DNA from 4 places in the Shewanella sp. SNU WT4 genome. Region 1 is predicted to be linked to each of the others. Evidence: predicted binding sites of a transcription regulator. Region 1 holds the regulator's gene; each other region holds the start of a gene.

Region 1 (2,207 bases):
AGGCATCACTTGATGGCCGATTGCCAATCATAGGTTTAGCGCGATTTAAGCACACAACTCGCGGCAGTGCTTTGCCGTGGCATTCCAACTCATCGTAAGGGCTAGGTAAACCAAACTTAGCGGTGACATCGCTCAAGGCGGCCATATCGCTGAAAGATTCAGTTTTCATTACATAAATGAGCGGTTTTTTAGGATCAAGATTTAGATCGGCAAAGGGATCTGTGGGCACAACGATTGTGTGCACTAGCTTGCGCTGAAACCAGCGCAACACTGTCATTACGAAAGAGTCTTGTTTGGCCATTGTTATTATGCAATTCAGGTCACGTTAATAGTCCTATAGAATACCAGAACAGGCTACTTGATAGCGAATCTCTACTTAAAACAAACCTTGGCGAATACTTGCGCCAGCACAAATACTGTATATACTAACAGTAACTGTATAGAAAGACAGGAACCAACATGAGACCTTTAACACCCCGCCAAGCAGAGATTTTAGAACTGATTAAACGCAATATCAGCGAAACTGGTATGCCGCCAACTCGTGCAGAAATTGCGACTCAGTTAGGGTTTCGCAGTGCCAATGCCGCCGAAGAGCATTTAAAAGCGCTGGCAAAAAAAGGGTGTATTGAAATCATGCCTGGTACTTCTCGCGGTATTCGTCTGCCGCCAGAAGAAGTGGTAGAAATTGAGACTGGTCTGCCACTCATTGGCCAAGTTGCTGCGGGCGAGCCTATTCTTGCCCAGCAACATGTCGAAAGTTATTTTCAGGTTGATGCCACCATGTTCCATCCTGCTGCCGACTTCTTATTAAAAGTTCGCGGCGATAGCATGAAGAACATCGGCATTCTTGAAGGTGATTTGCTAGCCGTGCATAAAATGCAAGAAGCTCGCAATGGCCAAATTGTGGTGGCTCGAGTTGATGATGACGTCACAGTTAAGCGCTTTGAAAAGAAAGGGAAAATAATTTATCTACACCCTGAAAATGATGAATATTCCCCGATAGTTGTTGATCCTAGCTATCAAGAACTGACTATAGAAGGCTTAGCCGTAGGCATTATTCGTAATGGTGGTTGGCTATGACCACCAAAACAGTAAATTCAGCAGGTCACCCCGGATTATGGTGCGCTAATACTCGGCGCGTTCATCAAACCATGATAGAAAGCTTACCAACCCATAGCCAAGGGCGAATTGAGCTTGAAAAAATTGCCCCACAACTGGTACGTCTCAGTCACCAAGGCCAATGGATAGTCTTAATTAATCCGCCCAACATAGGTTATAAAACCATGTTGGCCGCGGCAGGTGTTCGCTTAGATAGAGTCTTACTCGTAAAAGCCAAAGATGAAGTTGAAGCCTTATGGGCGAGTGAAATTGCCCTTACCAATGGTACCTGCAGCGCCGTATTAACTTGGGTTTCTATGTTAGATCAACGCGATCAGCGCCGCATGCAATTAGTTGAACGCAATGCTCGGGCGATTGGTTTTATTTTTGAACATACCAATTTGACAGGTAGTGATGAACTCGCGTTTAAGGCCCCGCAGACCTTACTGCGTGCCATGCATTAGCACCTAAACATAATCTAAAAATCTAAGCTCGAAATTCACTCATTCAAAATCTAGGCTCGCAGCCTAAGCTCAAAATTTAAATGCAAACCAAGTTCAGCCCAACATAGTGCTGCAGATTAAATTCTGCAGGCATGTCTTAGCTATTACTCATCATCAATACCAGCATTCATTTCAGTCAGCAAGCCACGCCCTATACTTTCAATCTTTATTGATTTCTAAATTTATGACTTTTCAGCTATATATCTATGGTATGGAAAATTAAGTTGCTGCTAACTTTAATGAATAATGGATTTATCTGATTAACGATTAGTGTCCAATATCGGGCAGCATCATCAAGAATACCTTGGTGCTAGCCTCAAAACACTTGCTGTCATCGTTTGCTGTTGTGGGAACCGAAGAGCTTACATAGCACCTAGACTTTACTGTGTGACTCTTCTTTGTAATTGCTTAGGCAATTAATTGGGGAGATCTCTCTTGAAACCAATACATTTTCTTTTGGCATGTATACTCATGCCGATTTTTCCAGCCACAAGTATGCCGTTAAATATGACCCAAGGGGTGTCAGCCATTAGCGGCAAGGTCTATGACCTACATATGACCATTCTCTACATTTGCTGCGCCATAGGGCTCATAGTGTTTGGCATC
Region 2 (2,207 bases), 1.3 Mb from region 1:
CCCATAGGAGTAGCGGTATTATCTAAAATCCATGCCAGCGTATGCTCTCTGTGACCGGCAAGGCTAATGGTCAGTTCAAGATTACGACGGGTGGCAGCATCAAGAATAATGCTGTCGTTAGGATTCATCTTAGTAATAGCATTAATATGGGGCAGGGCGGTGCGCTGGGTGTCTTTAACGTATTGCATCAAGCAGCCCGCCGCTTGAAGCGATAAGCGCGCATCGGTAATGCCAAACCCGTGCAAATCCTTTGTGCCAAATTGATTTAACAGGCTTTGAATACAAGTGTCATAGTCAAACTCCCACTCGGGGCGACGTCTACGTCCTTTGACGTTATCTATGATATTAACTTGCGAGAAATCTTCGTTATATAGCAATTCAACTGGATGGGTGCGCTGTAATTCGGCTTCGAGCGCCTCATTGCTATCAAGCTCAATAATACAAAAACGACCAGAGGCAACATCTAAGGTGGCGTAACCAAAGCCTTGTTTGCCTTCATAAATGGCGGCGAGTAAATTGTCCTGGCGCTCTTGCAATAATGCCTCATCGGTTAAGGTGCCTGGGGTAACAATTCTTACCACTTTGCGCTCAACAGGGCCTTTACTGGTCGCGGGATCGCCTATCTGCTCACAGATAGCAACAGATTCACCTTGATGAACTAATTTTGCCAGATAACCTTCAACCGCATGGTAGGGGATACCCGCCATAGGAATAGGATCACCACCGCTTTTGCCCCGCGCCGTTAATGAAATACCTAATAATTCCGATGCATTTTTGGCATCATCATAAAAAAGTTCATAAAAATCACCCATGCGATAAAACAATAGCATGTCAGGATGGGCGGCTTTGAGCGTCAAGTATTGACGCATCATAGGGGTGTGCTTTTCCAGTTCAGCGTTAACCATAGTCATTTTGCAAACTTCATCTTGAGTCAGGTGGAGTCAGACCTGAGGCCTGAATTTTTGTCGATTTTAGCAAGCTTTGAGGGTGAATGATGCACAGCGCTTTAACTTTCTTCGTAAGTAGAGTTAAGTCTTGTGCTAAAAAATTTTATGAAACAGGGCTTGATACTGTATGACTGTACAGTATACTAAGCCTAATTAAACGGCGCGTGACATAATACGCGTTTAGTACCTAGATGACTTACTTGGCACAGCGTGGCCAATAACGAGGGATACACAATGAAGATAGATCCAAACAAAGAGAAAGCACTCAGTGCCGTGTTGAGTCAAATTGAAAAGCAATTTGGCAAAGGCTCAATCATGAGACTGGGCGAAGATCGCTCTATGGATGTGGAAACTATCTCAACGGGTTCATTATCATTAGACGTTGCCTTAGGTGCTGGCGGCTTACCTATGGGCCGTATTGTTGAAATTTATGGACCTGAATCTTCAGGTAAAACCACGCTGACGTTAGAAGTTATTGCTGCAGCGCAGCGCGAAGGTAAAGTCTGTGCATTTATTGATGCTGAGCATGCACTTGACCCAATTTATGCCAAAAAACTGGGCGTAGATATTGATAACTTACTGTGTTCACAGCCTGATACCGGTGAGCAAGCCCTAGAAATTTGTGATGCTTTAACTCGCAGTGGTGCAGTTGATGTCATCGTTGTTGACTCAGTGGCAGCATTAACCCCAAAAGCTGAAATTGAAGGCGAAATTGGTGATTCACACATGGGTTTAGCCGCTCGTATGATGAGCCAAGCTATGCGTAAACTTGCGGGTAACTTAAAGCAGTCAAACACATTACTTATATTCATTAACCAAATTCGTATGAAAATTGGTGTTATGTTTGGTAACCCAGAAACTACTACGGGTGGTAATGCGCTTAAGTTTTATGCCTCAGTTCGTCTTGATATTCGCCGCACAGGCGCCATCAAAGATGGTGATGAAGTTGTTGGTAACGAAACTCGCGTTAAAGTGGTTAAAAATAAAATCGCTGCACCATTTAAACAAGCTGAATTCCAAATCCTTTATGGTCAAGGTATCAACCGTACTGGTGAGTTAGTTGACTTAGGTGTTGCCCATAAACTGGTCGAAAAATCAGGTGCTTGGTATAGCTATAAAGGTGACAAAATTGGTCAAGGCCGCGCTAACGCGGGTAAGTATTTGAAAGAAAACCCAGCCATTGCCGCCGAAATTGAATCGCAACTGCGCACCTTGTTATTAACCAAGACTGATGGCGTACCAAGTGCTGGCGGCGATGAA
Region 3 (2,207 bases), 1.9 Mb from region 1:
AGCCAGCCAATTTATCTGAGAAAAAGAGGGCAAATCGAAGCAGCGCAAAGCATGGAAAATCAAAGCTGCAGCAATGTCTTAGAGAATGATGAATGGCGAGTACTGATGCAGCTCTACAAGCCAAGGGGACATAAAGGCAAAGAAGCCCCAAATATGAAGTGGGCTTATCAATCCTTGGCCAAACTAGGAGGCTTTAATGATAGCAAGCGCACGGGAATGGCCAGCTGGTCCACGATTTGGGAGGGATGGGATGATCTTCAGGCTCAGGTAAAGGGGTATCGCTTAGCCAAAGCCCTATTTGAAGCCGGAGAAACGCTATGAGATCTGATCAAGAGACAGGCCCTAATTCGCCCTCAATACTAAAATGCACTTGTCCACATAAACACCGACCTTGATACATATTGCCTCACTTATTGGTTAACCTTGGTGTCCCGCCCTGCCTACTATGGCTACCACTACTCGCTAGGCAAGCCTTACGCGTCAGCATAATGGAATGAGTGAAGTGACTTACCATTTGCTGACCGACCACAGATATTAAAGCTTAGCGGTTGTCACTTGGCTATAGGCCGTATTACCCCAACCAATAAGGCTGCCATTATTAAACACTAACGGCGTGCATTCATCTAAGGTGGTTTTACCATCATCATGGCGCCTTTGGGTTCGATAAAATAACACTTCCACTTGCGCCGCGCCGTCAGGATAGGCTTCACTAAAATCCGGTGAGCCTAACATTTGTTTCACTACATCAAGCTTCATTCCCACGCCTAAATTAGCCACATGCTGCCGATTCAACTTTTCTTGTTTTTGCCAACCTGTGTCTTCATCACTACCGACGTTGATGACACAAGCACTTAAACTCACACTCAAGAGAGCAACTAAGACTAGTGGTGATTTTTGATGATTCATTATTGATATCCTTGAATAAATGGTTAATCGCAATAAAGAGAACATCAAATAGCAAATCTAATGCCAAAATTTAAACCACTGATTTTAAATGTAATTATTAAGCCCCCCAATCACCAGCCTTTAGACATTCACTACTTGGTGGTTTTAGTTACTTTGTGGTGAACAGCACAAAACCGCATTATCAACGCGCAGTTCATTTTTAAATTCAGCAATAAATTCAATTAATCGTGCTTATATTTATGATGACAATAACCTTGACCTTCATCCTTAAGCCTCGGGATTAACGCTTGCTATCTCTCTGTAAACTGCTAGCATAACACTGTATATAAAAACAGTTACTCTATTATGAAAATCATTCCTATCTTTGCTCGCGCTGGCATTACCGGCTTTGAAAGCCCAGCCGAAGAATACCGCCAACTAGGGCTTAAGCTCGATGAGTTACTCATTCAACATCCAAGTGCCACCTTTTTAGGCGTAGCCGCAGGTCACTCGATGGAAGGCTTTGGCATTTTCGATCGGGATATTTTAATTGTCGATCGCCACGTTAATGCCCAACACGGCGACATCATTGTTGCCAACTTTAACGGTGAATTTGTGTGTAAACAGCTAGATAAACAGCGGCGCATGTTGTTATCAGCGAATCTCGAATGTCAGCCCATGGAAATTCATCAGCACGATCAGTTTTCCATTGAAGGCGTGGTCACCCGTTCTATTCGTTGCCATCGGCCCTGCAAGCTATGTACGGACTAATTGATGCTAATGCGTTTTATTGCAGCGCTGAGCAAGTTTTTAATCCCGCATGGCGCAATAAGCCCATCATAGTGCTATCAAATAATGATGGTTGTGTGGTCGCGGCCAATCGCGCGGCGTTGAATGCGGGCATTAAAAAATTTGTGCCCTACTTTGAAGTGCGGGAATTGTGCCAAAAACAAGGTGTGATTGCCCTATCGTCCAACTACGAACTCTATAGCGATTTATCGAGCAAAATGATGCAAGTCATAGGCCGTTTCGCCCCTGAGCAATTCGTATACTCGATTGATGAATCCTTTGTATCTTTTAAGCGCAGTTACCCCGCCATTCCTTGCTTAACGACTCACGCCCAGCAAATTAGACGCACTGTCTGGAAGGAATGCCGCCTGCCCGTGTGTGTGGGTATAGCCCCAACGCTGACTTTAGCTAAAGTTGCCAATCATGCCGCGAAAAAACTTGAAGGCTATCACGGGGTATGCGTACTTGATAATGACCACCAACGACGGCAGATATTAACACAAATGGCAGCAGCCGATGTTTGGGGCATTGGT
Region 4 (2,207 bases), 2.0 Mb from region 1:
AAACGCTTTTCTTTAGCACGATCTTGGCTTTCTTTTAAAGTGGCTTGAGCATGATCAATATGCTCTTGCTCTAACTCACCACAAGCATTGCCATCTAAATCGACACGTACCGCACCTAACTTGATTGCTTTCAGGTAACGCCAGCTACTAGTATAGCGTCTCAGAGCCGCCCTTAACTGTGTTTTACTGACTTTAGAATCATCAGCCAACCTTTCTGCCAAATCTTGAAACAATCCGATTTTTAGAGGCTTAGCTTCACCCTCGGCGATAAAGCACAAAGGAAATGTTTCATATAAATACGCCAAAATGGCATTGGTGTCGGTCAACTTATCTGTTGATTCCATCATTACTTCCACGATTTTATTAAGGACCCCAAATTCGCATAATGCGACTGGGTTGTTCATCTTATGTTAGGCTAAAAGCCAAACGCCATACATTCAATATCAATTACTTGAGCTCAAGTTAACCCATAAAAGCGGCAAGACTCAAGCCCAAATGATTCATTGAGCGGCAACAATCTAAAACTTTTAATGTTTACCGCTACTGCTGCTGCCTATTATAAAGCGGATGACAGCGAAAGCGACCCTGTTTTACATCAAAGCGGTCATAGATTCATCAAATAGGCGAAATATTCAGATGTTGCTCCAAAGTTTCGACTAATAATGTCAACCCTAGCTGATCAAGCTCACTAAATCGCTCAAACTCAGGGCTATCAATATCAAGTACCGCAAAAACTTGTTGTTGATAATGGATTGGCAGCACAATTTCGGCATTACTGGCGCTATCGCAGCTAATATGGCCACTAAACTCATGTACATTGGCTACCCGTTGCACACTATCAAGTGCTGCAGCTGTGCCGCATACACCTTTGCCCCAAGGAATACGGGTACAAGCGACTTTACCTTGAAATGGACCTAATACTAATTCATCACCTTGGCGCAGATAGAAACCCACCCAGTTAATTCCAGGCAGTGACTCATTTAACAAGGCTGACATATTGGCCAAGCAGGCAATAACATCGTGCTCGCCATCCAATATCGCTGTGAGCTGACGATTTAACTGGTTATAACAAATCGATTCCATAGTACGCCTTGTAAATATGTAACGAGTTATGTAGTTAACTCTTATGAATTAGACTCAGCAACCACCTTCGCCGTTTTAGCTTTAGTTTTAGGTGTTACCTTAGTTTCTACCGGACTAATGCCCTTGAGTATGCCATTGACCTCATCCTTATTGGTAGCCAAGTAGAAGGATAATTTTTCGGTCACTTCTTCGCTTAAACCAAGCTCTGCCTTGTCGATAAAGCGATTGAGCAGCTCAGTGATATCCAGCATCTTATCAAAAGCATCGGCTTCTTTTTTCGATGTGAATGTCATCTTCTCTACCCCTTCTCTTACCACGACAAATTGCGTAATCACCGCCATGAAACAACCTCACTGTTTATTTATACAGTCATTAGCTTCTCATAGTGATGATTATGATTCAATCATCTGCCGAATTTTTTTAACCCAAATGGCTAAAATGCTGACATAATTCACCACTTAACTGTGTTGTTATCTCAGGAAATGAAGTATTTAAGCCTATGGATAAGCCTGAATCTGCGAACCACCACCGAAGCCGTCATTACATACGGCGTCACTCTGATGCCATGGTGTTATGTGGTTCATGTGATTTAGCCGTGCAAAAGCGAGCGCTGCCTTCGGGAGTGAGAGCTTTATGCCCGCGGTGTCACACAGCGCTGTACCATACCCCTTACTGCTCGATTAATGGCATGCTTGCCCTATGCTTGACGGCGATTATTCTGTTTGCTCCTGCTAATATGCTGCCAGTATTAGATTTACAGTTTTTAGGCTCTTATCGTACTACGACTGTTATCGAAGGCGCTCTTGCTGTCGCTTCCCAAGGATTTCCTATTGTAGGCTTGGCCGTATTAGTGGCCGCAGTGGTCGGCCCTGGCTTATTAATTTTATCGATTTTATTGCAAATCCTTATTGTCAAATACGCCCTTAATACCCGTATTGGTAAATGGTTACTTAAATGCTTGTTGCAGCAGCAAAGCTTACTATCGCAATTAAGCATGTTAGAAATTTATGTTATCAGCTTTTTAGTGACTGCATTTCAATTGTCTGATTTTGCTGACATTCATTTCGATCTAGGCACCTTTTGTTTTACCATGTTGTTTCTTTCAGTATTATTCTTGATGCGTG

The links. The regulator LexA, encoded in region 1, represses DNA repair genes until DNA is damaged. The targets are predictions, from matches to a motif close to TACTGTATNNNNATACAGTA.
Region 2: the regulator LexA is predicted to act here: its motif matches at 1,069-1,088, upstream of recA (recombinase RecA).
Region 3: the regulator LexA is predicted to act here: its motif matches at 1,224-1,243, upstream of umuD (translesion error-prone DNA polymerase V autoproteolytic subunit).
Region 4: the regulator LexA is predicted to act here: its motif matches at 1,435-1,454, upstream of FJQ87_RS11805 (YebG family protein).

Annotation. Positions count from the first base shown of each region.
Region 1 covers NZ_CP041151.1:572,929-575,135, reverse strand. The annotation lists gene plsB (glycerol-3-phosphate 1-O-acyltransferase PlsB) at 1-301, opposite strand, end outside; gene lexA (transcriptional repressor LexA) at 460-1,080, shown strand; gene FJQ87_RS02625 (SulA-like leucine-rich domain-containing protein) at 1,077-1,562, shown strand; partial or broken gene coxB (cytochrome c oxidase subunit II) at 2,073-2,207, shown strand, end outside.
Region 2 covers NZ_CP041151.1:3,342,899-3,345,105, reverse strand. The annotation lists gene mutS (DNA mismatch repair protein MutS) at 1-911, opposite strand, end outside; gene recA (recombinase RecA) at 1,182-2,207, shown strand, end outside.
Region 3 covers NZ_CP041151.1:2,786,329-2,788,535, forward strand. The annotation lists gene FJQ87_RS12495 (IS4 family transposase) at 1-321, shown strand, start outside; gene FJQ87_RS12500 (DUF3192 domain-containing protein) at 535-906, opposite strand; gene umuD (translesion error-prone DNA polymerase V autoproteolytic subunit) at 1,252-1,656, shown strand; gene FJQ87_RS12510 (Y-family DNA polymerase) at 1,644-2,207, shown strand, end outside.
Region 4 covers NZ_CP041151.1:2,635,197-2,637,403, forward strand. The annotation lists gene proQ (RNA chaperone ProQ) at 1-344, opposite strand, end outside; gene FJQ87_RS11800 (GAF domain-containing protein) at 616-1,083, opposite strand; gene FJQ87_RS11805 (YebG family protein) at 1,125-1,424, opposite strand; gene FJQ87_RS11810 (paraquat-inducible protein A) at 1,649-2,207, shown strand, end outside.